Regions from separate parts of the Geobacillus sp. E263 genome, predicted to be linked through region 1. Evidence: predicted binding sites of a transcription regulator. Region 1 holds the regulator's gene; each other region holds the start of a gene.

Region 1 (7,541 bases):
AAACCCGCGCAATGTCGCAGCAATTTCCGCAAACGTCAAACCGTTATGGCGCAGGCGGACGATTTCTTCAACAGGGAGATCGATTCGCTCCCTCCCAGCATTTTCGCCAATGTGCTTTAAATTTTGCTCAGGCCGGTACCCCTGCTCAATCGCCCGCCTCATTCCGCGCTTAATTTTTAAATTATGTATTTTCCGCTGATACTCTTCGACAATGCTAAGAATGTTTAATACCATCGAATCCGCCTCTGATAGCTGCATTTCACCGTTATGGGTGATCGTATATATTTTTACTCCCTCTTTTTGAATGCAGTGGAGAAGTGCGATTCTTGCATGGCCGCGTCCCAATCTTGTTTCATCTTGAATAAGAAGCGCATCAATCCGCTGCTCTTTCAATGTGGAAAGCAAGTCAAACACACCGTCTCTGTCTACTTCATAGCCGCTTGCTTGTTCCATAATGACTTTCACTACTTCAAAGCCGTGCTTTTCTGCAAGAAGCTCCAGTTCTTCTCTTTGGCGTTCCAGCGATGTCTCCTGCTCTCCTTTATCTGTGCTGACACGACAGTAAATAACCGCTTTCACTTTAACCACTCCATGATTTTATTTGCTGACGACTAACGATTTGTTTTCTTTTGATTTTAACACAGGAATAACGATTTTTTCACCGGCGACAATTCGCTGGCTTGACAAATGATTGACATCGATCACCCAGTTAATAAATTCCGTTGTCGAAAGTTGATGTTGTTCTTCATATTCCTTTGCCAGCTTCCATAGCGTGTCTCCCGATGCGACCGTAATTTCCATATATTTGTCTTTTTCGAGCGGTTTGTTCGCATATAAAAATCCCCCAATTACCATCAATAAGAGCGCCGAAAAAATAATATAATGCACAAACATGCGTTTCATGTTATCCCACCCCTTAAGAATATTTGTTCGGTTTTATCCTCATTATAATGAAGAACATTTGTTTGTGTCAATATAAATTTCGAACTTATGTTTGTTTTTTTAATGCCTGCATGCTATAATGTAAACAAATGATGTGGTAAGAGGTGTGTAGGATGACGAAACTATCAAAGCGGCAACAGCAAATTTTGGATTTTATTAAAAAAGAAGTAAAAACAAAGGGCTACCCTCCTTCTGTCCGCGAAATCGGCGAGGCGGTCGGACTTGCTTCCAGCTCCACCGTACACGGGCATTTAGCACGTCTCGAAAGCAAAGGATATATTCGCCGCGATCCAACAAAGCCGCGAGCCATTGAAATTTTGGATGCAGATTTTTCTGCTTCCAATCAAACAGACGATGTCATCTCCGTGCCGATCATTGGCAAAGTGACGGCCGGTCAGCCGATTACAGCCATTGAAAACATTGAAGATTATTTTCCGCTGCCAAAACGGCTCGTTTCATCGGAAGATCACGTTTTTATGCTTGAAGTGATGGGAGACAGCATGATTGAAGCAGGTATTTTAGATGGAGATTACGTGATTGTGCGCCAACAGCAATCCGCGGATAACGGAGATATCGTTGTGGCAATGACAGAAGACAATGAGGCAACGGTAAAGCGGTTTTTTAAAGAGAAAGATCATATTCGCCTGCAGCCGGAAAACTCTAATTTAGAACCAATTATCGTCCGCGATTGTACGATTCTCGGCAAAGTAATCGGCGTCTATCGCGTCATTCACTAAGCATTTATACAAACAAAGGCTATCTCGCTTCATGCGAGATAGCCTTTTGCCTTTTAATAGAGTTCCATATATTGGTCGCGTTCCCATTGGTGCACAGCAGTTCGGAACATATCCCATTCGATTTCTTTCGCTTCGACGAAATGTTCGAATAAATGTTTTCCGAGAGCTTGAACGATTACTTCATCCGATTTTAAGTTTTCGAGCGCTTCCGCCAATGTCGCTGGCAAGTCAACAATTCCTTCTTCTAGGCGTTCTTCTTTTGTCATCACGTAAATGTTGCGGTCCACTGGAGCCGGAGGAGTTAATTTGTTTTTAATTCCGTCTAGTCCAGCTGCTAACAATACCGCCATTGCCAAATAAGGGTTGGCCGATGGATCCACGCTGCGCACCTCAATGCGTGTGCTCATTCCCCGTGAAGCTGGAATACGGATCAGCGGGCTGCGGTTGCGAGCGGACCATGCAACATAACACGGCGCTTCATATCCAGGAACAAGACGTTTGTATGAGTTCACCGTTGGATTTGTCACTGCCGTAAAGTTTGGCGCATGTTTCAGCACACCAGCAATAAATTGACGCGCCGTATCGCTTAATTGCAAGTCGCCATTTGGATCGAAAAACGCGTTTTCATTATTTCTAAATAAAGATAAATTGCAGTGCATTCCAGAACCGTTAATGCCGAAGATCGGTTTTGGCATAAACGTCGCGTGAAGACCGTGTTTGCGTGCAATGGTTTTGACAACAAGCTTAAACGTTTGAATGTCGTCGCACGCTTTTACCGCATCTGCGTATTTAAAGTCAATTTCGTGCTGGCCAGGAGCTACTTCATGGTGCGAAGCTTCGATTTCAAATCCCATTTCTTCCAATTCGAGAACGATATCGCGGCGGCAGTTTTCTCCTAAGTCGGTCGGCGCCAAGTCAAAGTAACCGCCTTTATCGTTTAATTCAAGGGTAGGATGCCCTTTTTCATCGAGTTTAAATAGAAAGAATTCTGGTTCTGCACCTAGATTGAAAGCAGTAAATCCGAGCGCTTCCATTTCTTTCAGCATCCGTTTTAAGTTATAGCGCGGACACCCTTCAAACGGAGTACCATCGGCATTATAGATGTCACAAATAAAGCGGGCTACTTTTCCTTTTTCCGCCGTCCATGGGAAAATAACAAACGTATCTAAATCAGGATATAAGTACATATCGGATTCTTCGATACGGACAAATCCTTCGATGGAAGAACCGTCAAACATTATTTTGTTGTCTAGCGCTTTTTCTAGCTGGCTGATTGGAATTTCCACGTTTTTGATGGTGCCAAGAATATCGGTAAATTGCAGACGGATATACTTGACATTTTCTTCTTTGACAATGCGCATAATGTCTTCTCTTGTGTACTTTGCCATTTTCAAACTCCTCCCCGGCTCCCGATTTTTTAAAATAACGAACGATCATTAATGAAAGAAGCGAGCGAGATCCCCTTGGCGAAGTGATGCACGATGAAAACGCCCCGCTTGCATGAGTTCTGTTCGCAAAATTTCGCGCAATTCCTCATCGGATAAGCTTTGTTTCACCACTTTTTCCACCTTTTCCTCTTGTTCTTTATTCTTATCCGATTGTCGCGCTGCAAAAATTTGCTTGATGCCGGCCAAGTTTACTCCTTGATCAATCAGATCTTTAATTTCAAGAAGGCGATCGATATCGTTTAGTGAAAATAAACGGCGATTCCCTTCTGTGCGCGCTGGAGAAACAAGGCCATGCTCCTCGTAATAACGGATTTGACGGGCAGACAATTCTGTTAATTGCATCACTATCCCAATCGGAAACAATGGCATGGAACGACGAATATTGCTATTCATGCCAATTCCTCCTCGCTTATGATAATTAATTTTACATCACGTCAGAATATATGTCAATGAAATGTTAGATTTCCTTACAAAGAAATTAATTGTTTTTCCATTAACTGATCAATCGCCGTACAAATAGCAATTTTCACATGAGAATATGTTAATCCTCCTTGCACGTAAGCAACATATGGAGGCCGAATTGGACCGTCCGCAGTCAATTCAATGCTCGCTCCTTGAATAAATGTTCCCGCCGCCATAATGACGTCGTCTTCATAGCCGGGCATATAGCTTGGATACGGAGTAAAATGCGCATTGACCGGAGAGGAAAATTGAATCGCTTGGCAGAATGCGATCATTTGCTCCGGATCATCAAATTGTACTGACTGAACTAAATCCGTCCGCTTCGCATCCCAAGACGGCTGCGTGTTTAAACCAATTCGCTCAAGCATCGCCGCTGTAAAAACCGCTCCTTTTAACGCTTGGCCAACGATATGAGGAGCTAAGAAAAACCCTTGATACATTTCATGTAAGCTATATAATGTCGGGCCTGCTTCGGCGCCGATACCTGGAGAGGTCATGCGATACGCGCATGCTTGCACATATTGTTTTTTTCCAACGATATAGCCGCCCGTTTTCGCAATCCCTCCGCCGGGATTTTTAATCAGCGATCCTGCCATTAAGTCCGCCCCGACGTGGCATGGTTCTTTCTCCTCGACAAATTCGCCGTAACAATTGTCGACGAAAACAACCACATCCGGTTTGATTGCTTTCACAAACGAAATCATTTCGCGTATTTCTTCAATCGTAAATGACGGCCTCGTCGCATATCCTCTTGAACGCTGAATGCCAATCATTTTTGTCCGCTCATTAATCGCGTTTTTCACAGCATCAAAGTCAACACGCCCTTCCGCTGTCAGCGGAACGCTTTGATAGCTAATATGAAATTCTTTTAGGGAACCGACGCCGCTGCCGCGAATGCCAACAATTTCTTCTAACGTATCATACGGATTTCCTGTAATATAAAGCAGTTCATCGCCTGGCCTGAGAATACCGAATAATGCAATGGAAATCGCATGTGTTCCTGAAATAATTTGTGGACGGACAAGTCCTGCTTCACCGCCGAATACGTCCGCATATATTTGTTCGAGCGTATCGCGGCCGATGTCATCATACCCATACCCTGTTGACGGAATGAAATGGCTGTCACTCACTTTATGACGCCGGAAACTGTCTAATACCCGATATTGATTGACATCGATCCGTTCATCAATTTCTTTATGAATGGGTGCGATTTGCGCTTCGATTTCTTTCACAAGTGCAGCGATTTTTTCTCCATGTCGTAACTGTGTGAACATATGATGACCCTTTCTATTTTTGATATTGTCGCAATTGCCCATACAGCGGATGTTTTGGCATCATATAGCCTTTACATTCATACATGCTGCTTTCTACATTATAACGCAACTCTCGCAAAATCGTTTCTGCTTTTAACTGAGCAAGCAGTTTCCCTTCATTGCTCGGAATCCATATGTGATAATAAACCATTTGCTTGATCATCGTCTCTTCGATAAATTGCCGCAGCTTGTGTAAATCGTGCGCGTTAAAAGCGCTGATGATGATTGCATCTGTTTTTGTACTTGGCACAAAGTTGCGATGGGCAATATCCCGCTTGTTGTAGACGGTAATAATCGGAACGTTGGAGACGCCCAGCTCATCGAGCAATTTGTAAACTGTCTGTTCATGATTGTAATAATCCGGGTTCGATGAATCGACAACGTGCAAAATTAAGTCCGCTTCTTTTACCTCCTCAAGCGTGGAGCGAAACGCCGCTACTAACGTTGTCGGCAAATCTTGAATAAAACCGACCGTATCCGTTAAGAGCGCGGTATAGCCGCTTGGAAGTGTTATTTTTCTCGTCAGCGGGTCGAGGGTGGCAAACAATAAATTTTCTTCGAATGAATCCGCATCAGTCAAGCGATTAAACAGCGTCGATTTTCCCGCGTTCGTATAACCGACAAGAGAAATTTGAAAAACGTGATTTTTTTTGCGGCGTTCTCGGTATCGCTCGCGATGCTCGGCAACCATTTTCAATTGTGTTTTAATTTCATCGATGCGCCGATAAATATGCCGGCGGTCCGTTTCTAACTTTGTTTCCCCCGGCCCTCTTGTTCCGATCCCGCCGCCAAGGCGAGACAACTCCGTTCCTTGTCCGCTTAAACGCGGCAATAAATATTGCAATTGCGCAAGCTCTACTTGCAGTTTTCCTTCTTTGGAACGTGCGCGTTGCGCGAATATATCTAAAATAAGCTGTGTCCGGTCAATAATGCGTACGGATAGCTGCCTTGACAAGTTGCGGTTTTGGCTCGGCGATAATTCATCATTAAAAATAACGACATCTGGCTCTAATTGTTCGACAAGGTGAGCAAGTTCTTCTACTTTTCCTTTGCCGATATATGTCGCCGGGTGGATCGCCTCCCGCTTTTGCGTAACAGTCATGATGACTTCGCCGTTTGCGGTATGCACTAGCGACGCTAATTCTTCCATGGAATAAAAAAACCGCTCGTCATCGATATGGGGAAGTTGACATCCGACTAAAATCACTTTTTCACGTTCGTTCAATGCAGCACCTTCCTTCCATCAGCGTAACTCAACCTGCATCCATCATAACAAATCTTATCGCAAATCGCTATATAACAAGCATACGGCCTGTTATCATAATAAAATAATGAGGATTGATTTTCCGTTTATATGACCATACAATTGTTACCGTACAACGAGAATGAAAGGGATGCACGTATGACATGGGAAGTGTTAAGCATCATTGGCACAATTGCCTTTGCGATTAGCGGTGCGATTGTCGCTATGGAAGAAGAGTATGATTTACTTGGCGTTTACATTCTTGGCATCGTCACCGCGTTTGGCGGCGGCGCCATTCGCAATTTGTTAATCGGCGTGCCAGTATCGGCGTTATGGGAGCAAGGAACGTTGTTTCTTATCGCGTTATTGGCAATGACCATCGTTTATTTATTTCCACAAAAAACATTGGTACATTGGAAACGGTGGGGAAATTTTTTTGATGCGCTCGGCCTTTCGGCGTTTGCCATTCAAGGAGCGCTTTATGCTGTAAAAATGAACCATCCGTTAAGCGCGGTGATTGTTGCCGCGGTGCTCACGGGAAGCGGCGGCGGAATTATCCGTGACATCCTTGCCGGCAGAAAACCGCTGGTGCTTCGCGCGGAGATTTATGCGGCATGGGCGATTGTCGCCGGCGTAGCGGTCGGAACAAAACTTGCCTCCACCCCTGTCGAACTTTATATATTGTTTGTTGTTGTCACGCTTTTAAGAATTTTATCGTACACGTATAATTGGAAACTTCCGCATCGTTCATTGCGGAATCAATCGATGGATCAATCCTAAAAAGAACCGGCGCATTCATAGCGCCGGTTTTTATTACAGCCGTTCGATGATCGTTGCGGTAGCCATCCCGTGACCGATGCAAATCGTCAGCAATCCATATTTGCCGTTGCGCCGCTCGAGTTCGTAAACAAGCGATGTCATTAATTTCGCTCCGGTCGCTCCTAACGGATGGCCTAACGCGATTGCGCCGCCGTTTACGTTCACTTTGGAAAGCGGAGCGCCAATTTCTTTTTGCCACGCTAATACAACAGGGGCAAACGCTTCGTTAATTTCGATTAAGTCGATATCATCAATCGTTAATCCTGCTTTTTGAAGCACCTTTTTTGTTGCTGGAATCACACCATCAAGCATATATGTCGGATCGGAGCCGACGACTGTTTGCGCGATGATTTTCGCTTTTGGCGTAACGCCAAGCTTTCTTGCTGTTTCTCTTTCCATCAACAGCACCGCAGCTGCCCCGTCGCTCATTTGGCTCGCATTGCCTGCTGTAATTTTTCCGTTTTCCCGAAAGACAGGCCTTAGTGAAGCGAGCGCTTCTGGCGATGTATCGCGGCGCGGTCCTTCATCACTTGTTACTATTATCACGTTTCCGTCCTTATCCAAACCTTCCACGGGC
Region 2 (7,541 bases), 1.7 Mb from region 1:
TACTCTTATAGAGAAGAAAAATCCAACGTCTTGAATCGGGCGCACAGGGCGATAAGCACCAGTGAGGTGTTTGCCCATGAAAGTCTTGTGGAATTAGAGTCAGTATCCATGCGAAGGTATGGAAGAAGCTCTATAGTACACAAGAACCCCGTGGCTTTAGCCATCGGGAGGTTCAGGGAAACGCCGATACTCCGTATTGCATCAGAAAATGGCGCGCGTTTTATGTTAATCGATTTACCGTAACGAACATGGCACAACTTGCGAAACGCAAGTTGTGCATTTTTTTCAAACTTATTTGGTTGAGAAAACAATGGGAAATGTGTAAACTAGTAATGCAAAGAAACAGAATGTAATCATACTATGTACAAGCTAGTCATATGATAAAAATAAAAGGCATCGCACGGCCTACTGTGTGGTGCCTTTCCTGTATGGCATAAGGTGAGGAGGAGACAGTTGTGAATAAAAAAACAACCGCAATACTTATGGCTTTATCGATGCTAGTTGGTGCCGGGGGAACATATGCCGGCATGCAGCTTGCAGCGCCTGACAGCGATCGTGAAATAACACTGGCCGAGCCAGATAAAGCGGCAACGAATGATGACGAGAAAGAACTGAAGAAAGTCGAACAAGCTTATGAGCTGATTAAAAAACGCTATGTTGAAAAAGTTGATGATGATAAACTCATCCAAGGCGCAATTCAAGGAATGATTAGCACGCTGAACGACCCGTATTCTGTCTATATGGATGAAGAAACAAGCGAACAATTTACGGAGTCGCTTGACTCTTCGTTTGAAGGAATCGGTGCCGAGGTAAGCATGATTAACGGAAAAGTCACGATTGTCGCACCGATTAAAAACTCACCGGCAGAAAAAGCGGGATTAAAACCGAATGATCAAATTTTGCGGGTGAATGGCGAGAGTTTAGAAGGGCTTGATTTATATGAAGCCGTGTTGAAAATTCGCGGGGAAAAAGGGACGACGGTACAATTGGATATTCTTCGCCCCGGCGTAAAAGAAGTGATTAAAGTAAAAGTAGTCCGCGACGAAATTCCGATTGAAACGGTTTATGATTCGGTAAAAACGTATAACGGGAAAAAAGTCGGCTATTTAGAAGTAACATCGTTTTCCGAAAATACAGCAAAAGATTTTAAAAAGAAATTAGCAGAATTAGAAAGCAAGCATATCGACGGGTTAATCATTGATGTGCGCGGCAACCCAGGCGGCTATTTGCAAAGTGTGGAAGAAATTTTAAAACAATTCATTCCGAAAGATAAACCATATGTACAAATCGAAGAACGCAATGGCGATAAACAACGTTTTTATTCCGATTTAACGAAGAAAAAACCGTATCCGATCGCCGTGTTAATTGACAAAGGCAGCGCATCCGCTTCAGAAATTTTAGCTGGTGCTATGAAAGAAGCGGGAGGATATAAGCTCGTTGGTGAAACATCGTTCGGAAAAGGAACGGTGCAGCAAGCGATTCCGATGGGGGATGGCAGCAACATTAAATTAACGCTCTATAAATGGCTGACGCCGGATGGCCATTGGATTCATAAAAAAGGTGTTAAGCCGGACGTTGAAGTAAAGCAGCCGGATTACTTCCACGTTAGTCCGCTTCATATCGAAAAAGAGCTTTCCTTTGATATGAACAATGAGCAAGTAAAAAGTGCGCAACAAATGTTAAAGGGACTTGGATTTGACCCTGGCCGCACCGATGGCTACTTCAGCAAAGAAACTGAGTCGGCGGTAAAAGCATTCCAAAAGGCAAATAAACTCCCGCAAACCGGAAAAATCGATAAAAACACAGCCGAAGTATTACAAGCAAAAGTGATGGACGCCATTCGCGACGACAACAATGATGTACAACTAAAAACAGCGATGAAAGTGCTGTTTCATTGAAATGAAACGGGCAACTGCCTTTAAGGGTTGCCCGTTTTTTCAATGATGCACTTTTTCTTTTTTGGAAGATGGCGAGAACGATGGGGAATGCAATGTTTTTTCAATCCTGAACCGCGGCCGTCTTTTTACTTCTTGATAAATTTTTCCGATATATTCTCCAATGAGTCTCTTTTTTTAGAAAAGAAAAAAGAGAGAAGGTGGGAGATTATACAAATAGACTCATAATGCGGCTGATGCCACGGCGTTTCGGTTTTTGCTTTGCATTTTCCGTTATAATCGCTTGTTCTCTATTAACGTCTTCTTCTAAGCGGGCAATACGTTGTTCGAGTGAATGAAGCTGGGAGGCTAGTTCTTCAATTTCTCGGCGATGATGCAAAAGCTGAACGGAAACGATATCGTCCGCTTTTTCGTTGAGCTTTTGTTCGATATTTTGGAGGCGGGAGGTAAACTCATTGAGATGTGGTTCGATATAAACGTTGAACAACTCGTCAGCGGAGAATGGATGTTGCGGATTTTCTTGATTGATGCATGGTTCTAGGGCAGCACCTTGTTCAAATTTAATTTGTTCTAGCAAGGCAACCGCTTCGGCATCGAATACGTAGTGTCCCGCTTCGTTTTTTTGGCACGGAACATTATATTTCTTTACCCAGCGCTGAATCGTTTTCGGTGATACACCAAGACGCTTCGCGACACTGCTTGTTTTTAACTCCATCTAAATGATTCCTCCTTTTTCATCCTCTTTTATATCATTTTCCATCAAGACGGAAATCCCTTCCTGCTTGACAAAACTAGTGTGGATTCGGCAAAGAAAGTCGTTATGCGAAAGGATTCGCCAATAATAAACAAATAATGTTGAAAAAAATGTGTATGCGATCATAGGATTTATGAAAGTGATTTGGTAGAATAGTAGATAAAGAATCGCGAACATAGCGAGGTGGCGGCGATATGTCGATATGGGTGTTGGAGGCGCTCAAAGGCGTTGGGCGGCTGCTTGTGCAACCGTTGTTTTATTATGGGATCGCACTGGCGCTTGTTATCGGATGGCGGCGGGTGAAGCGGGAAAGAAGCTATTTTTCTATTCGCGTATACAACATGTTTCATGAAAGCAAGCTTTTTTGGCGAAGCGGCCTCGTTGCCGGCGGTATTTTGTCGTTAGCAGCGGTTGCTATCGGCATCGTGCTTCCGCGCGATGCTATTTCAATGATTGCGCTTGTGACGATCGCAATCGGATTAACGATGCAAATGCGGCTGCTTTCCCCGGCGTATACGATGGGGCTTGTGTTTTTTATCGTTAGTATTCTTGCCAATGATAAAGAAACGGCACCAGCTTTAAAGCGTTTTTTCCCGGAACTTAGCGAAACGAATATGGCTGCACTTGCTATTTTGCTTGCTTTATTGCTTTTTGTGGAAGCATGGCTTATTTTACAAAACGGCGCTATCGAAACATCTCCACAGTTAGCGAAAAGCAAGCGTGGTTTTGTTGTCGGAGAACATTGGTCGCAGCGGCTTTGGTTCGTTCCTGTGCTGCTTCCGGTAACAGGAGAACTTCCGTCTCCATTTTCATGGTGGCCATTATTTCCTGTTGCTGGCGATTCTTATTCATTGATGCTTGTGCCGTTTTTGATCGGATTTTCTGAGCATGTACAAGGGATGCATCCAAAAGCCTCGATTCGTTTAACTGGAAAAAGAGTGATGTTGCTCGCATGGATTGTCAGCTTGTTTGCTATAGGAGGCTATTGGTATGCGCCGCTTTCGATGATTGCGGCAGCCCTTGCATTGATTGGAAGGGAGTGGCTTGCTTTCTTCCAGCATCGTCAAGATCGCTTGAAACCTCCGTATTTTTCGAAGCGTGAACAAGGGCTTGTCATTTTAGGGATTCTTCCGAATTCCAAGGCGGAAAAAATGGAGCTAGAAATTGGTGAAGTCATCACAAAAGTGAACGGAATGACAGTAAAAACGGAAACAGAGTTTTATGAAGCGTTGCAACGAAACCGCGCATTTTGTAAATTAGAGGTAGTCAATGAACATGGAGAAGTTCGTTTCGTTCAAGGGGCGTTATATGAAGATGAACATCATGAGCTTGGGCTGCTGTTTGTAAAAGAACGGGAAAAATGGGCGCTAGAAGCCGTCTAAATAAGGAGTTTTTCATATGTGGTTTATAGTTTCGTTAATTGTGCCATGTTTGCTTGTACTGTTATTTACCCGTGTTACGTACAATCATTATATCGGAACATTATTGACCATCGCGCTATTGGTTGCTTCCTATTTCAAAGGATATACAGACGAACTGCATGAAATTCTAGCAGATATCGTATCAACGACAGTTGGGTTTTTGTATGCGCAAAAAATGGTAAAACAGTTGAAAAAATAGTTAAATAGCGGCGGACGGCGAATGCTGTCCGCCATTTTTCATTGGAAGGTACTTTCCTATTTTGGAACGAATATAAGTTCGCATTTTTTATGCATCTTTTTTAACAATGTGCTACAATGAAAAATAAGATGAAACGAAACAGGAGGTCGAATCAGTGGGGGACCGTTTTGAGTTAGTGTCGGCGTATAAGCCGCAAGGAGATCAGCCGCAAGCGATCGCCAAACTGGTCGAAGGCATTCGCAAAGGAGTCAAGCACCAAACGCTGCTAGGGGCAACGGGGACAGGAAAGACGTTTACGATTTCCAACGTCATTAAAGAAGTGAACAAGCCGACGCTGGTTATTGCCCATAATAAAACGTTAGCGGGGCAATTGTACAGCGAGTTAAAAGAGTTTTTCCCAAACAACGCGGTTGAATATTTTGTCAGCTACTATGATTATTATCAGCCGGAGGCGTATGTGCCGCAGACGGATACGTATATTGAAAAAGACGCAAGCATTAACGACGAAATTGATAAGCTGCGGCACTCCGCAACATCCGCGCTGTTTGAGCGGCGCGATGTCATCATTGTCGCCAGCGTATCGTGCATTTACGGGTTAGGGTCGCCGGAAGAGTATCGCGAGCTGGTCGTGTCGTTGCGCGTCGGGATGGAAATCGAGCGCAACGCTTTGCTGCGCCGTCTTGTCGACATTCAATATGAACGGAATGACATTGATTTTCAGCGCGGGACATTCCGTGTTCGCGGAGATGTCGTCGAGATTTTTCCTGCTTCTCGGGACGAGCATTGTATTCGCGTTGAATTTTTTGGCGATGAAATTGACCGCATTCGCGAAGTCGACGCATTGACGGGGGAAATTATCGCAGAACGCGAGCATGTCGCGATTTTCCCGGCATCCCACTTCGTTACGCGTGAAGAAAAAATGCGTTTAGCGATCGAAAATATTGAAAAAGAATTAGAAGAGCGGCTGCGCGAATTGCGGGAACAAGGAAAACTGTTAGAAGCGCAGCGGCTTGAGCAACGGACTCGTTACGATTTAGAGATGATGAGAGAAATGGGCTTTTGCTCAGGGATTGAAAACTACTCCCGGCATTTAGCGTTGCGCCCGCCAGGCTCGACGCCGTATACGCTGCTCGATTATTTTCCAGATGATTTTTTGATTATCATCGATGAGTCACACGTGACATTGCCGCAAATTCGCGGCATGTATAACGGGGACCGGGCGCGCAAGCAAGTGCTTGTCGATCACGGTTTTCGTCTGCCATCTGCGCTGGATAACCGCCCGTTAACGTTTGAAGAGTTTGAACAAAAAATTAACCAGATTATTTATGTTTCTGCGACACCTGGTCCGTACGAGCTGGAACATAGTCCGGAAGTCGTCGAACAAATTATTCGTCCGACAGGGCTGTTGGATCCGACGATTGACGTTCGTCCGATTGAAGGGCAAATCGACGATTTAATCGGGGAAATTCATGAGCGGATCAAGCGGAATGAACGTACTCTCGTTACGACGTTAACGAAGAAAATGGCGGAAGATTTAACCGATTACTTAAAAGAAGTCGGCATTAAAGTTGCGTATTTACATTCCGAAATTAAAACGCTGGAGCGCATTGAAATTATTCGCGATTTGCGCATGGGCAAATACGATGTGCTCGTCGGGATTAACTTGTTGCGGGAAGGATTGGATATTCCGGAAGTATCGCTTGTCGCCATTCTCGATGCGGATAAAGAAGGCTTTTTGCGCTCGGAACGTTCGCTTATTCAAACGATTGGGCGTGCGGCGCGAAACGCCAACGGCCATGTCATTATGTACGCCGATACGATTACAAAATCGATGGAAATTGCCATCAATGAAACGAAACGGCGCCGTGCGATTCAAGAAGCGTATAACAAAAAGCACGGCATCGTTCCGCAGACGGTGAAGAAAGAAATTCGCGATGTCATCCGTGCGACTTACGCGGCGGAAGAGAAAGAAACGTACGATACGAAACCATCTTACGGCAAGATGGCAAAGAAAGAACGAGAAAAGCTCATTGCCGATTTAGAAAAAGAAATGAAAGAAGCAGCAAAAGCGCTTGATTTCGAGCGTGCTGCCCAATTGCGTGATATTATTTTTGAGTTAAAAGCGGAAGGATGATTGGAGTCTATGGCAACCGATAAAATCATCGTAAAAGGCGCAAGAGCTCATAATTTAAAAAATATCGATGTGGAAATTCCCCGCGATAAACTCGTCGTATTGACAGGACTGTCCGGTTCGGGGAAATCGTCGCTTGCATTCGATACGATTTATGCGGAAGGACAGCGGCGGTACGTCGAATCATTGTCGGCGTACGCCCGCCAGTTTTTAGGACAAATGGATAAGCCGGATGTCGATGCGATTGAAGGGCTGTCGCCGGCCATTTCGATCGACCAAAAAACAACGAGCCGCAATCCGCGCTCTACTGTCGGAACCGTCACGGAGATTTACGATTATTTACGGCTTTTGTTTGCCCGCATCGGCCGGCCGGTTTGCCCAGAGCATGGCATTGAAATTACATCGCAAACGATCGAACAAATGGTTGATCGGCTTCTTGCTTATCCGGAACGGACAAAAATGCAAATTCTCGCTCCCATTGTTTCCGGACGGAAAGGAACGCACGCCAAAACGCTGGAAGACATTCGCAAACAAGGATATGTGCGCGTGCGCGTCGACGGGGAAATGCGGGAACTCACGGAAGATATTGAACTTGAGAAAAATAAAAAACATTCGATTGAGGTCGTCGTGGACCGCATTATTATTAAGGAAGGAATTGCTGCACGTTTGGCGGATTCATTAGAGACGGCCTTGAAGCTTGCGGACGGAAAAGTGCTGATTGATGTCATTGGCGAGGAAGAGCTGTTGTTTAGTGAAAAGCATGCATGTCCGTATTGCGGCTTCTCGATTGGAGAGCTAGAGCCGCGCATGTTTTCATTTAACAGTCCGTACGGCGCCTGCCCAGACTGCGATGGGCTTGGCGCGAAGCTCGAGGTGGATCCGGATTTAGTCATCCCCAATGATGAACTGACGCTGCGCGAGCATGCGGTTGCTCCGTGGGAGCCGCAAAGCTCACAATATTATCCGCAGCTGTTAGAAGCGGTGTGCAACCATTACGGCATTGACATGGATGTGCCGGTAAAAGACTTGCCGAAGGAGCAGCTTGATAAAATTTTATACGGAAGCGGCGGCGAGAAAATTTACTTTCGCTACCAGAACGATTTCGGACAAGTTCGCGAGCAGTATATCGTTTTTGAAGGCG
Region 3 (7,541 bases), 1.7 Mb from region 1:
AAATGGAGCGTTTTGTGAAAGATATTAATGCAGCTTTACAAAAAGCTGGATTATCTGACAAAGTAACTGCGGCTTTATCAAAAGATAACAAACTTCAATTTATTTCTGAAACTGGAAAAGACATTAAAGTAGAATTCAATAGTGATGCATTAAAATCTATTGGTGGAGCTACTTTAGATGATGTAAAAAATGTTCAACAGGTAGTAGGACCTGGGACACAAGGTTCAGGATATACTACTAAGTTCCAAATTGGTGCAAATACTGGTCAATCTATGTCCTTAACAATTAATGATATGCGTGCGGCTGCATTAGGTATTACAGGTAATGCTGGTCAAGCAGGCTTTACTTCTACAAATACAGTAACAAATGGCACAAATGATATTAAAACGGAAGCGGCATTAAATATTTCAAATAAAGATGATGCTTCTAAAGCTATTGAAATTATTGATAAAGCTATTCAAACTGTATCAGCAGAGCGTGGTAAACTCGGTGCGGTTCAAAACCGTCTTGAGCATACAATTAACAACTTAGGAACAGCATCTGAAAACTTAACAGCAGCTGAATCTCGTATCCGTGACGTTGATTATGCCTTAGCTGCCTAAGCAGCAACAGGCAGAGTCGTCCTAGCTGGAAACGGCTAGGAGTATCACCGGGTGAATTGCTGGAAACCCCTTAGAGCCTTTGACGCCACAACGTAGCTGGAAACGGCAGGCGTGATGGCTGGAAAAGTCAAAGGATTGGGCAACCAGCAGCCAAGCTCCTGTCCCGAAAGGGTGGAGAAGGTTCAACGACTAGGACAGACCGCCTACGGCGAGACGCTATGGCGATGAAGTCCGTAGGGTGGACAGGATTCCTCCATCGTCCTGTATCATCCGAAGCGCCCGGCCCCTAACAGGTCATGCTGAGGGTGAAGATGTAGTCTGGTCCCATCACGAAAGTGAGGGTGGCACGATGGCCAAAGAAATGATGGAGTTCACAAAGAACAATATCCTAACACAAGCAGCACAAGCGATGTTGGCTCAATCTAGTCAAATTCCGCAAGCGGTGTTGCAACTGCTTCGGTAATTTGATTAGAAGGGCGTCTTAGCTGGAAACGGCTAAGAGGATCACTGGGTGAATTGCTGGGAACCCCTAAAGCTTTCCTTGCCACAACGTAGCTGGAAACGGCAGGCGTGATGGCTTGAAAAAAGGAAAGATGCAACAATGGGCAACCAGCAGCCAAGCTCCTGTCCCGAAAGGGTGGAGAAGGTTCAACGACTAGGACATACCACCTAAGGCGAAATGCTATGGTGATGAAGTCCGTAGGGGAGGCAAGATAAGCCGAACCGAAGTGCCCAGCCCCTAACAGGTAAAGCTGAGGGTGAAGATATAGTCTACACAACGGTCGAAAGACGTTGAGGCATGGCAAGCCAACCAACAACCACAAGGGGTACTTCAGTTGCTCCGTTAATTTTATCAATAGAGAGAGGGACCCTAGAGATTCTAGGGTCTCTTTGGTTTATTCTTTATAAGAAGTTACAAAAATGTTTTAGATCTATCATTTAACAAGGGGATGTATTAATGTCAACGGAATTGAGAGCCGCTTTAGATCATTTATTTATGCAAGTTATTTATTTACTGGACAGATCAGAAAACATTTCGCCAAAAGAAACTATGGAAGCAATACAAGACGGGAAGATTATTGAGTTCCTTAATCGGAAGTTTCCAGATCTAGATTTGTCATTGTTTTTAGGAAACCACAAAGAGGAAGGGCAAAAACTTGCTAATCTTTTGGCTGATGTTGCCTGTAGTTATTCCTCATTAAAACAACACGCGACAAGTAATGGATTACTTGTTATCTTATCATGCATTCGAATAGCTTATCAAAATAATCATTGATTGTAAATGCAACTATTCACCTTCCTAGTAGAGCTTCCTTTGAAGCTCAGTCCAGGGAGAGGTTTTTCCATGCTGAAAAATCCCTTGGTAACCACCATTAAACGGTGGAAAACAACGCCTCGAAATGGCCCTGAAGCAGCCGTTCGAGCGTTTTTTCCACCGATTTTTTTTGATCGTGGAAATTACGCTCAGCATGATGGCTATCCGCAAATTTTCAGGAGAAGTTTTAAAATGTTATAGAACATATGTTTGTGTTATGTTATAATCAAAGGGGGTGATCCAAATGACCACTATAAACGAATATCGGCAAATCCCTTCTTGCGAATTGGCGCAATTTCCGATTGTCAGTGTGTACAAAGAGCTGTTGGTTGGAAAGAGAAAGGCGCTCCCAGCTGGGACGTGGGAAAAGGACGAAAATGTCATTATTTTGGTGCGTTATGTGTTGGAAGTGCAACTTGGTTTATCGAGGGAACAAATTCCGAAGATCACGAAAAAGCTGATCGGCGAGCAAAAGCTTTGGGGGGTGTTGAATCGGTTTAAGTCTCCCCGGCGGCTCATTGAGTTTGTTTATCCGAACCAGTATAATGAATTCGACTTCCGCCGTGTTCCGGTTGATTATTGGGGTAATGTGGAGAATATACGTAAACGCCTAGAGTGGTATTTAGAGAAAGAGGGAATCAAGATTGAGGAGATCCCTCAAAAAGTAAATCGCTATGTTCTTGTCGAATGGGGGTTTTCCAATCCTTTAAAGCGGTACGGTTATTCTCCATTTCGCCTTATGAACGCCCTATACCCCGGCCGTTTTAAGGAAACGGATTTTAAAAAAATTCCTCAAGGTTATGCAACAAACCGCGAATTTTTGAGAGAGCAGTTTATGGACATGCTTCGTCAAGAAAAGATTCGGTTCGAAGACGTGCCGAAGAAAGTGACGCAACAAATGCTTTTGCAATATCGTTTTAGCGCAGCGTTAAAACATCACCGCGGATCTCCTTCAGCGTTCATCCAGTATCTTTTCCCTAACCAATTTTCACTCGATGATTTTCACACAAAACCAAACGGCTATTGGAAAGATATCAAGAATGTCAGACAGGCCATTATTGATTTGATTGAAAGGGAGGGAGTAGCCGAGCAGGATGTCCCGCGCTTTATGACGAAACAGCGGCTGATGGCGGAGGGGCTGACTGGTCTGTTGCATGAATATCACGGTTCGCCGATTGAGATTATAGAGGCGGTGTTTCCGGGGAAGTATGATGTGACAGAGTTTCAGCGTGTGCCGAACCAACATTGGCATTCGCCGCAAAACCGGGTGCAGGCGCTGCGGACGTTTTGTGCCAAGCGGGGGATCGGCCGCGAGGAGTTGCCGCGGTTAAACCGGGCGTATTTTCGCAAGCATTTTCCACGGTTTATCAGCATGGTCGATCGTCATTACGACAGCAAATTTTACCGTTGGATTATGGAATCATTCCCCGAATATACATTTCAGCCTGAGGAATTTAATTTGCTAGTTGGGATTGACGGGCAATTGTGTGATTCAAAAGAAGAACTAGAAATCCATAACTTTTTGATTCGCGCGGTCGTTGATGGGAAAGTGGAAAGAGAAGGATGTCGTTTTGTGAACCAAGAATATGACGAAGTATACATCCCTGACTGGGTGATCGAACAAAACGGTAGAAAGTGGATTGTCGAATATTTCGGACTATATGGTTCGACTCGTTATAAGTGGTATGCGGAGAAGGCGGGCCGAAAAATGCAGTTTTACCATTCGCTCGCCGATTATACGTTGATTGTGATTATGCCTGATGATTTTCGGGAAAAAGGGTTTCAAAGAATTGTGTCCCTTTTGATTAGTAATGGGATACAGATTAATGTTCATTGTTCTCTGGAACGATGATTTTTAAGGCATTAAGAGGTTAAAAATGACAAAATGAAGCAAAAAGTTGAAGAGATTATGTACCAATGTCATTGCCATAAACCGATAGCTGTCCGGCCACATTGGTACTACTGAAGAAGGTGATGTAATGATCATCTTAAAACAAGGCAACCTCTTAGAAGATGAAGCAGAAGCTTTGGTGAACACGGTCAATTGTGTCGGCGTGATGGGGAAAGGAATTGCACTGCAATTTAAGCAAGCTTATCCGGAAATGTTTTCGGAGTATGAAAAGGCTTGCCGCCGCAAGGAAGTGTAGCCAGGCAAAATGCATGTCGTTTCCACGAAATTGTTATTGATCTCAAAATAATTATTAATTTTCCTATAAAACGCCACTAGAAAGGTAAATCACAGATGGAAGATATTGGACTAGGATTGGTGGATTTAATAAAAGCGGTTAAGGGCTTGATAAAAAATCGATTGCGCTTCTACCGTTCGAATGTGGAAAGAGTGGACTTAGATGGGGGGATGAAGTACGGAAGCGGCTTTTGAACATTTAAAAAAGGTGGAAGTGCATTGTATGAGCTCGCAGGAAGTCCAACACCCTATCAATAAAGATGCGTCCAAAACTCTCTAAAGATGATAAGTCAAATGTGTTATTTCGACACTACAATTTCTTCGTTAATGACTCTCTTTTTATATTTGCAAATAATCGACTAAGTTTTTACATATCGTGTATACTGTTAACAGGTCATATTTCTTCCCCAGCTTTGGTGTCCAATACCGCCCATGAGCCAACCAATGGCGCAATTGCAGTGCGCCTTTATAATCGCTAATATATTTTTTCGCCTGTGGATATTGCTCTTTCCAGCTTTCGAGAATATCTTCATCGAGAGAAGCGCGTTCTGCTTTTTCTTTGTAAATATGTCGGAAGATCCTGCTAAGATGATCTTTTTTACGATTATATACTCTTGTTAAATAGTCCATTCTTAGTTTTGCCTCCACGGCTGCTAGTAAGTCTAAACATATTAGATTTTCCAGTTCTTCGATTTTGTCTTTAAAATGCTGATCTAATTCTTCTAGTGTAAAGCCGATGAATTCTTCGGGTATTTCTAGCCCTTTTTTGATATTTTCTTTGTATTTTAAAAGTGCGCTTTTACATAGATTATAAAAATTCACAATATCTTCAAGGCTTTTATTCTCCCCCGAAAATGTGATGCGTCTCTTCACTCGGCAATAACTCCTAACAAGGCATCAGAAAAGGAATCTTTGTTCAAGTCAATAAATTTTATGTTTGGGGGAGGAGTCGCAATTTTCCAAGCATATTCGGGATTTTTCGTTTCACGAATTTTTTCTAAACCTTTTGACAGTCCATCGCCAAAATGAACCATAATTTTTGGTGATTCTGCTTCTTTATCTACTAACAAAAAGGTAATATTTCCATTTTTACCAATCATATCTATCCTCCCCATAGCGCCTATAATATTTTTTCCAATTGGCTCTATGACTACTTTTTGATCAGGAAAGTTTACGTATAATTTGTTTGTTGTATATTCGCCAAGGTATTCTTCATATTTTTTTACTTCTTCCCAATTCAAAGACAGCAGCCCTTTTTCTTGAAGGGGTGCAAGAAATGATTTAACTTGATTATAAAACTCTGCAATTTCCGCCAGCCACTGCTGTTTTCTCTGTTCCCAATCGATTTTATTCTGTTCGGCGTCTTTCTTTTTTCTTTTCAAAAATTCTTCTAAATTCTCCATTCCCATTTACAAACTCTCCTTTATACAATATTTGTCATTTTTTATTATATCTTATTTGGCGGCTAACGGGTAGATGCGTTAGAAATGATGGTGAAACAAACGATATATGAAAAATTTCTGTGGCGATCATTAACTTATTCCCCTGTTATGTACTTAAGATGGTAGGAGGGGCACGAAAATTTACTGATTACTTGTAGATACTGTTTAAAATTTTTGTTCAATATCGAACAGAACCCTAATCGGGAAAGAAAAAAGGCAGGGAGTTTTTAGAGTAGTTTGTTTTTAACTAGGCATTGACGTTAAGTTTACTCATACTGCCTGTCATCTGTTGCTTTATATATGTAAGGTGATTAGTGATAAAATGGAATAAAAAGAGATGGAGGCAAACAAATGAAATGGTCAGAGTTGCGTAAGCAATATCCAAATCAGTTTGTGTTGGTGGAGGCCATTTCGGCTTGTTCGCAAAATGGCAAACGCATCATTAAAGAAATGGCAGTGATCGATCGGTATCATAGTGCGTCCGATGCATGGAATGGTTATAAGCAACAGCATAAAACTTTTCCGAAGAAGGAATTATATATTTTTCACACAAGCAAGGAGCAAATAGAGGTAGAAGAGCAATATTTTATAGGGATTCGGGGGAGAGTATGAATATAAGAATAGAAAATGGATTACCTATTGTTTCTGTCGAAATAAAGTGTGGTGAAAAGACTGTTCTTTTAACAGACGTGTTGTTGGACACAGGTTGCGCTACGACCATTTTTGATACGGATGTACTCGCACAAATCGGTATAGAGTTAGATATTATTAATGGAAGAACAAAACGAATGTACGGAGTAGGTGGATACAGCGAACTTTGTTATGAACAAATAGTAAATAACGTCACAATTGATGGAAAGGAACTAGTATCATTTTTATTGCAACTAGGAATGATTAGAGAAATATATGGTTTTGACGGAATTTTAGGCGTAGACTTTATGGAGAGAACGGGAATGATTATTGATTTTAAAAATTTCATTATTAAATATGGATAAAAGCAATGTTTGAGTTTTGCCAAGAATGTTTTGTGCTTATATTCCTCATCTTGTTTTTTTGTTTTAATGTGATTTTACTCTTTATATTCCCCTTTTAAGTTTCTACTTCCCCCTCGTTAGTTTTTGCTTATGATACCCCCGCTATTTTCAACAATTGACAAGTATTATACACAAGAAATGAAATTATCATCATCCCCTGATTTTTATATGGATTGCATTTATTGTTCCCTCCCCCTTCACAACTCCTCATCTCCATCCGATATAAAACATAGATAGTGTTCATGCAAAGGAGCGGACGATGATGGCGATGGAACGAGTATCTTCGCATTCTCTTTCCTATTTGTATGAAAATATTCGCAATGAAAAAGCCAGCAGCATGATCGAACCCCAGCAGCAACATCATACGAGCAATTCGGAAACAGTAGCGCAAGACATTCCAAAAGAAAAACTAGAAGAAGTAGTAAAAGGCTTGAATGAATTCCTTCAGCCAAGCCATACGTCGTTAAAGTTTGAACTGCATGACGAGTTACAGGAATATTACGTACAAATCATTGATGAGCGAACGGATGAGGTCATTCGAGAAATCCCGCCGAAGAAGCTGTTGGATATGTATGCGGCGATGATGGAATTTGTCGGTTTAATTGTCGATAAAAAAATTTAATGGTGGTGAGTGAATTTGGCAAGCAACATGCGCATTGGCGGTTTGGCGAGCGGCATGGATATCGACCAGATCGTTAAGGACTTAATGAAAGTGGAACGGATGCCGCTTGATAAGTTGAAACAGAAAAAGCAAATTTTAGAGTGGCAGCGTGATGATTATCGGGAGATGAACAAATTATTACAAGAACTAGACACGCTTATTTTCGATGGAGTATTTAGGCAGAGTACATTTTTGAAAAAAACGGTTACAAGTTCGGATGAGAGTGTTGTCACCGCAACGGCAGTCAATGTTGCTGGAAATCAAACGGTTGAGCTGTCGAATATCACCCAATTGGCGACTGC
Region 4 (7,541 bases), 580 kb from region 1:
ACATATTTTCTTAAGTAAGAAATATACGGAAGCTGCGTTAATGGAGTATCCTCGTCTATGTCATACATCGCAACAAGTTGGTCAAGCCATCTATACGGTTCCGGATGCGACCGGGAAAATTCATAGATAGACAAAATCATTTCTTGCAGTTCAGCGTCGCTCCGGTCCCCTGTATAACGGTCCACCACTTCGAAAAACAGCTCGTTATCGGCTTTTCCGTACTCTTCTTCCAAGAGTTCTTCCATCACTTCTTCTTTCAGCAATTCCATTTCCGTATCATCAGCAATGCGAAATACGGGATCAATATCGATCAAATAGTAATATTTGCGAATAACGTCCAAACAAAAGGAGTGAATTGTTGAAATCGAAGCACGATTCAACAAACTAAGCTGTCTGCGCAAATGGAGCGAGTTTGGCTGTTTATCCAGCTCGCGTTCGATCGCCTCGGCAATTCTCGTTTTCATTTCGGCCGCAGAAGCGTTGGTAAACGTCACAACAAGAAGCCGGTCGACATCAATCGGGTCTTCTTTCGCCGTAATTTTTTGGATAATCCGTTCGACAAGCACCGCTGTTTTCCCTGATCCTGCCGCCGCTGCCACTAAAATGTCTTGGCCATCCGCAACAATAGCCTTCCATTGTTCATCCGTCCACTGACTTTCCTTCGGTTTCGGACGAAAAACGATATTCATTTCAGTCCTTCCCTTCTGAAAATTTTTGAACAATTTCGCGGTTTTCTTCCGGAACTAACAAGCGATAGCGATTATTTGAAAACGATTCATCAAACTGACAAACCGACTTAAATGCACAAAACTCGCAAGGCGTCTGTTCATTTAACTTGTATGGCGAAATGTCGACGATTCCGTCGACGATTTGAATGCCAATGGTTTGAAACAGCTGGCGGATATGTTGGCGAAGACGCGAAAAATCTTCTTCACTGACCACCGATGAGCTGGAATGAATAGCGCCTTTTTTCGTAATTTGGGCTGGAACGATTAACGACCATTTTCCTTCCTCCATTTGCGTGTCCATCAAGCGGATTGCTTCCACATCCCCGAGCAAAAGCCCGCGCATTTTAAATTGTTCCAACAGCTTTCGTTCCACTTCTTTTTCATCATAAAGGAGCTGATCGCTTTTAATAATTGGATTGTGCACATGGAAATAAAGAATCCCGGCCGGAAAAGCTTCCTTGCCGACTAGCTGTTCTGCATAAGTGAGCACAATGTCCAAGTAAGTGAGCATTTGCAGCGCAAGGCCGTAATATACTTCCGTTAAATTCAGCGTTTTGGCGCTAGATTTATAGTCAATGACGCGCAATAGCACTCCCCTTGAACTTTCCGCTTTATCAACGCGGTCAATTCGTCCGACAAGCTCCATCACCGTACCGTCCGGAAGCCGGAACGTAAGCGGTGGAAGCACGCCATTTGGTCCAAACTCCAACTCAAGGCCAATCGGCACAAAACTGCTTGCTTTCGCGTGCTCGCTTAATACATTCGTTGTCCGCGCAATAACGTTTTGCAGCTTTCGTTTCATATAATAGTAGCGATTGGAACTAAGCAATATTTGCTGCTGAATGAGCGGTGCGATTTGTTCCACCGCTTCCATTGACAGCTGCTCACACTGCTGTTTGGACAAATGGCGCCAATCAATTTTTGCTTCGCGAAGGCGGTCGGAAATAATTTTCAGCGCAGAGTGAAATAGTTGTCCAATGTCAGGAGCATCGAGCCGAAAAACAGCCCGTTCCTTTAACCGTAAGCCATGGGAAACAAAATGGGAAAACGGGCATTTTTGAAATTGCTCCATGCGCGATACGCTCGCCTGAATTTTTTTGCCGTACAATCGCTTGCTAATTTCTTTTTTCAACGGCGTTGCCTCATTCGTATAAAATACCCCTGCAATCGCTTTGCGCGCGTGACTTCTCCATTGTTGATCACTTACGTAAAAGTTATATACATCCCACCAAAGCGGCGCAATCGAGTAATTCCGTTTCCATGCTTGCAGTTGTGTTACAAGATATGTTAACGTCGCACGCGGAACAGTGACAAATTCATGTTGTTCCGCAAACGGCGCATCAAGCGGATCATTTCCGCAGACACGCTTTTGCAAATTCGGGAATAAATCAGTAAGATGCTTAATAATGATCGAAGGAGAGAGCGCTTTTCCTTCTTCATTTGCCAGCGGATAGGTCACATATAGCCGCTCGCTTGGACTCGTTAATGCTAAATAAATGAAAAACGGTTCATAAAATAATTGTTCTCTTCCTCCTGGAGCAACTCTCGTTCCAAACTGCTGTAAAAGTTCCCGTTCCGTTTCCGCCAGCAATCCGTCTTCTTTTGCTTTCGCCGGAATGATACCTTCATTTACGCCAATAATAAATGCGCATTTTACATCAATAAGACGAGAACGGTCTAATTGGGCAATAATCACTTGGTCCATCGCGGGTGGAACAAGCGAAAATTCGAGACGGTCAAGCCCTGTTTCGATGATTTTCGCAAACTCTGCTACCGGTATCGATTCATCTCCTAACATTTCTACATATTGGTTTAATAAATCAATCACCGCATTCCATACTTGCTCATGCTGTCTTGCTTCCATCAACCTGCCTTGTTCTTCCGCTTCTTTGCTCATTTTTTCTAGTTTTCTAGGAATTTGCAATTCTTCTAAGAATAAATAAATCGCTTCACAAAGGCTTCTGCCGCCTTTCGCTCTACGCATTCGGCGCTCTAGCTTAGAGAGCGGAGCTGCAATTATATCACGCCATTCGTTTAACTTTTCTTCGTATTGCTTTTCCTCATCTGTTTGCGGGATGGATAATCCTTCTAATGCCTGGTAGCGGCGGTATGTCCAACGTTCACCATTTGTCCATTTTTCTCCTTTAATTCCGTATGCGAGAACATAATTTTCTAGCTGGTCCATCGCTTCTCGCAACGCAACGATATCTTCTTCCACTGGAAATAATAAATCGGTTTTAATGGCGCGAAATACCGATTCATAACGCCAGCGCGATGTAATAATTTCCATGCTGGCCCGCAGCAATTCAATAAGTGGGTGATGATGCATCGGCTCTTTTTCATCCATAAAATAAGGAATATGAAAATCATAAAAAATGGTTTTCACTAAATCGCGATAATCTTCCGTATTGCGAACAATCAAAGCAATATCACGATAACGATATCCTTTGTCACGCACAAGATGAACGATTTCTCGAGCAATCGCTTCGATTTCCGCGCGGCGGTTTGCCGCTTCATACACATTAACCGCCTCTGTCTCTTCTGAATAGACAACCGCGGGGCGCTCATGATAATACGCTTCAAGATGAGCAAGTGCTTTTTCTTGATGGCGCATATTTCTATCTAAAATCATGGTTTCTTCGATGGCAACATCATTTAAGAGCGCCATTTGGCGAATATCATGATAAGTTTTTGCCGTTAAATAAAATAAATGCAATTCATTTGGCAATCGGTCATCGTAAGGCGCATCTACTGTTAATGCCACAGTAACACGTTTACAATGAATAAGCAGCTGTTCAAGCACCATATACTCCTGTGGTGTAAATTGGTGGAACCCATCAATATAGATTTCTGCATTACGCAAATAGCGGGATTGCGGGATTTTTTCGGAAAGCAACCGCAAATAATCCTCCGAATCTATGTAATGGTTCAATAAACTTCTCTCTAGTTCCTCATAAATGATGGATATATCGTTTAATTTATCGGCTAACACCTTTTCAGCCGGCTTTTTTCCTTGTTCCGTCAGCGCTTTTACATGTTCGCGAAGATGCTGTGGAGTAACACAATAACGTTTACATTCTGTAATCATGTCGTGAAGCTGTTTGATAAAGCCTGTTTTATCAACGGCGCGGCCAAATAATTTCAATTGTTGTTTCTTTTGTTCGACAATTTTTCGAATCATCATCTGCATTCCGATATCATTCACATGGTATCGACTCATTCCGCCAGTTTCCTGCAAAATACGCCATGCTAACCGTGTAAAGCTAAAAACTTGCGCCCGGATCATTCCACCTAATCCTGGTGTATGTATTAACGCATATTCTGATTGAAACGTCATTTGCTCTGGAACAAGATAAATAATCGGATTCCCTTTTGGCTCTTCTTTTAATTTACGACGAATTTCATTTAAGCACGTTGTTGTTTTTCCACTTCCCGATCTTCCTAAAAGAAATCGAAGCGACATCGATATCACCTTCATTTTCTATTATTTCCTTCATTTTAGCACATATGTTCGTATTCTGGAAGAAAAAATAGTATTCACGAGCTATACCGCATCGATGAATACCTTTTACGCGAACTACCCGCCACTTCACTTCGTTTGAACTTAAGCGATTTGAAGTTTTCGCCAAGCGATAAACTAAAAAACCGTTTTACACTTCCCCTCGTTCCAAAGGCGTCCGTTCTTCTATCATTTTATAGCCATGCGTTTACTGCCGCAAATAGAAATTCATTTCCACTCCAAACAAAATTTTTAAACTATATCAAAATCGGACAGAAAATTGTTGAACAGGCCAATAGCGCAAATCAACTTTTCCTACTACTTGACTTATTTTCACGAATCCGAAATGCCGGCTGTCCCAGCTGCTTAACCGGTTATCGCCAAGGACAAAAATATATCCTTCCGGCACTCTCTTTTTCCCTGTAAGTTCTTCCAGCGTAAAATCTCCCGTCAACTTTCCGCCAATCAATTTTTGTTTATACGGTTGTAAATACGGTTCATTGGTTTTTTTTCCGTTAATATATAGCACATCATTTTTATATTCAATTTGATCACCAGGCAGTCCGATCACGCGTTTTACGTAATCTTCCTTTTCGTTCGCATGAAAGACGACAACATCAAACCGATGAATATCGCCAATTTGATAACTTAGTTTATTTACAATCAACAAATTTCCTTCTTGCAATGTCGGCATCATCGATTTCCCCTCCACCATATAGTTGGTGAAGCAAAGAAACCGTAATACCAAAATAAAAGTGAGTGCACCTCCGAAAAGAAATGACCTGCGCCACCGCCGTCTCTTCTCCCCCATGTTCCAATCGCCACCTGCCATTATCCATCTCCCTCATTATACCGTTTTTCAGTTATCGAAAACTTCGCTTCCACTTTCTTTCCAGCATACCATAACATTGCGATAACAACCGCTATCGCGACTGTACGCAACGGCTGTTTCACAAGCGCGGCAATATCATATCCAATAAAACTAATTGTAAAAATCATTACCATCTTTCCCAATAATACGGCTAAAATAAATTGCTGCTGGCTTATCCGCGACAACCCTGCAACAACATTGACGACCGCTGATGGAGTAAACGGAAAACAATATATTAAAAACACTGGGCCAAAACCATGACGCTCAATCCAGTGCATAAACTGCCTGACTTTTCGATGGCGGCTTACAAAACGAAAAAAACGCTTTTGTCCAATTTTTCGTGTAAGCCAAAAAACGAGAATGGAACCGAGACAGGCGCCGATCCACGAAATAAGGAAACCTTTCCACAAACCAAATGCTGCCGCATTTGCCATAACGAAAACAAACATTGGTAAAACAGGAAAAAACGATTCCAACAACGTTGCTGCAATTCCTGGGAACACTCCAAAGGAGCGATACTGCTCCAGCTTGGATAGTGCGTTGTCAAGGGTAAACCATTGTTTGATTGCTTCGATGTCCATTTATACTCCCCATTCATATTATATGCTATATATTTATTTTACACACTTCTAAGGGGAATTTGAACTAATCTTTATGGATATGAATGATCAAAACAATGGAAAATGATTAAATATATAAGTTGCAATTTTGTTTTACATGGCATTGTTCGCTCTTCTTGTTACCGTGCCAGCTTGTCAGGTGATAAAGACGGGACATGGAGATCGGAAATTCTTTATTACAACCTATATAGTAATAATAGTAATGAAAAAATAACAGCTGCAAGAGCCGTTTTTCTCCCACTTACTTGCGATGAAGAAAATCCGCTGAAGTGGGAGATTTTTCGGCTTTTTAAAAAACTATTGCTGCAACCACCCTTTAGAATGATTCATCCGAAACACATACTGCAGTTTACGTTCTCTTGCTTCCATTCGCTCTGTTAGTTTCGTTCTGAGCTGTGCCGTACGATAAAGTTGATTGACAAAAGAGTGGTAGGAAACATCAAGTAAAATACTTTTTTCGTTGGTAAAATAGACGATTGTTTGATCATTTTTTGTGGGCTCATATTTATATACGTGAATGTGTGATAGCCAAACACAGCGGGAATCACTAGGGGAAATCGTTGGGAAAACGTAAATTTCGTTGAGCGGTTCGATTGCGATCGGCGCTTTATGCGTAATGCCGATGACAGCTCGGGTGCCTTCTTTTCTGCCTCGAAAACTAGAACCATAATAGTCGCAGCTGCGTTTAATAATATCAATTGGCCTCATTTTAACAATATACTCGCCATCTTCTTCCACAACTTTTGCGTAGAAATTACCATGTAAGTGATGCGGTAAAACCGCCATGGTATAGCGGCTAATAATAAATTTATTCAGGACGATAAACTCATTTACTTTCATTACAAATTTCTCTCCTCTCTTATACATTGTACCTAATTCCATCATATCATTAATAGTTATATTTTTCTATATTTTCAAAAAACAATGAACAATTTTTATGATGAAAATCACGTTAAATAATAAATCCCATGACCAAAGTCATGGGAGAAAGGTGTTTTTAGAATGGCTAATCTCTCGCGAACTCTTCCACTTATTAATGGAATGAAAGCGGAAGAGGTTCATGAATTATGAAATGTTTGCCGAATTTCTTCTTCCGCTAAATATTCATTTGCTTGTTCAATAGCTGTATGCTCGCCAATCGAACCTCCAGCATATGTTTCCTCATTCAAAAATGCCTGCTGAAAATGAAAATCTGTACTTATGCGAAACTCTGGATGCAACGTTGGCTCAAATGGCATTTCTCTTTTTTCATTTTCCTTTTGCATATGATAATCGCCTCCCATGTTTAGGATGTGTTAGTATTTCCAAATTATACAAAACTAGAAGGAATGTTGTTATTTTGTAATATTTCATTGGGAAGGCAACCATAAAAAGCGATCATATGATCTTCTAGCATATTTTTACAGGAATATGTATACTTTCTTGTCTAATTTTATCATTTCTATATATCATCTCGATAACAAAAGGGCACGCTTATGTCAAGCATGCCCTTGTTTCTTCTATATGAAATCCCCCATTTTTCCCTTATGCTGTCGTAAATTGTTCTTCTTCTGTCGAACCTTTCAACGCAACTGTCGATGATTGACCGCCGGAAATCACTTGCGCTACTTCATCGAAGTAACCAGTACCCACTTCGCGTTGATGTCTTGTTGCCGTGTAGCCATATTTTTCTGCGGCAAATTCTGCTTGTTGCAATTCTGCATATGCCGCCATGCCGCGCTCTTTGTATCCGCGTGCCAATTCGAACATGCTGTAGTTTAATGTATGGAAACCAGCGAGTGTAACGAATTGGAATTTGTAGCCCATTTTTGCGAGTTCTTTTT

Evidence for each region. Region 1 encodes LexA, which represses DNA repair genes until DNA is damaged. Its sites were predicted from a motif close to CGAACATATGTTCG; they were not measured.
Region 2: the regulator LexA is predicted to act here: its motif matches at 4,337-4,350, upstream of uvrB (excinuclease ABC subunit UvrB).
Region 3: the regulator LexA is predicted to act here: its motif matches at 2,117-2,130, upstream of FNL97_RS02000 (DUF4046 domain-containing protein).
Region 4: the regulator LexA is predicted to act here: its motif matches at 4,229-4,242, upstream of addB (helicase-exonuclease AddAB subunit AddB).

Annotation. Positions count from the first base shown of each region.
Region 1 covers NZ_CP041632.1:2,167,307-2,174,847, forward strand. Annotated here, with positions in the region: gene FNL97_RS11110 (YneB family resolvase-like protein) at 1-579, opposite strand, end outside; gene yneA (cell division suppressor protein YneA) at 598-903, opposite strand; gene lexA (transcriptional repressor LexA) at 1,056-1,679, shown strand; gene glnA (type I glutamate--ammonia ligase) at 1,733-3,067, opposite strand; gene FNL97_RS11130 (MerR family transcriptional regulator) at 3,116-3,520, opposite strand; gene FNL97_RS11135 (methionine gamma-lyase family protein) at 3,595-4,863, opposite strand; gene hflX (GTPase HflX) at 4,877-6,127, opposite strand; gene FNL97_RS11145 (trimeric intracellular cation channel family protein) at 6,305-6,925, shown strand; gene FNL97_RS11150 (thiolase family protein) at 6,959-7,541, opposite strand, start outside.
Region 2 covers NZ_CP041632.1:433,748-441,288, forward strand. Annotated here, with positions in the region: gene FNL97_RS02120 (S41 family peptidase) at 456-1,898, shown strand; partial or broken gene FNL97_RS18685 (glycosyltransferase) at 1,938-2,063, opposite strand; gene FNL97_RS02130 (MerR family transcriptional regulator) at 2,104-2,610, opposite strand; gene FNL97_RS02135 (PDZ domain-containing protein) at 2,844-4,031, shown strand; gene FNL97_RS02140 (CsbA family protein) at 4,048-4,269, shown strand; gene uvrB (excinuclease ABC subunit UvrB) at 4,424-6,403, shown strand; gene uvrA (excinuclease ABC subunit UvrA) at 6,413-7,541, shown strand, end outside.
Region 3 covers NZ_CP041632.1:413,021-420,561, forward strand. Annotated here, with positions in the region: gene FNL97_RS18810 (flagellin N-terminal helical domain-containing protein) at 1-602, shown strand, start outside; partial or broken gene FNL97_RS01990 (flagellin) at 952-1,065, shown strand; gene FNL97_RS01995 (hypothetical protein) at 1,561-1,878, shown strand; gene FNL97_RS02000 (DUF4046 domain-containing protein) at 2,162-3,769, shown strand; gene FNL97_RS18250 (macro domain-containing protein) at 3,897-4,064, shown strand; gene FNL97_RS18255 (hypothetical protein) at 4,160-4,297, shown strand; gene FNL97_RS02015 (hypothetical protein) at 4,442-4,975, opposite strand; gene FNL97_RS02020 (hypothetical protein) at 4,972-5,511, opposite strand; gene FNL97_RS02025 (hypothetical protein) at 5,896-6,156, shown strand; gene FNL97_RS02030 (pepsin/retropepsin-like aspartic protease family protein) at 6,153-6,539, shown strand; gene flaG (flagellar protein FlaG) at 6,841-7,200, shown strand; gene FNL97_RS02040 (flagellar hook-associated protein 2) at 7,216-7,541, shown strand, end outside.
Region 4 covers NZ_CP041632.1:2,745,314-2,752,854, forward strand. Annotated here, with positions in the region: gene addA (helicase-exonuclease AddAB subunit AddA) at 1-689, opposite strand, end outside; gene addB (helicase-exonuclease AddAB subunit AddB) at 691-4,191, opposite strand; gene lepB (signal peptidase I) at 4,490-5,038, opposite strand; gene FNL97_RS14060 (TVP38/TMEM64 family protein) at 5,059-5,679, opposite strand; gene FNL97_RS14065 (competence protein ComK) at 6,016-6,558, opposite strand; gene FNL97_RS14070 (hypothetical protein) at 6,777-6,983, opposite strand; gene aceA (isocitrate lyase) at 7,243-7,541, opposite strand, start outside.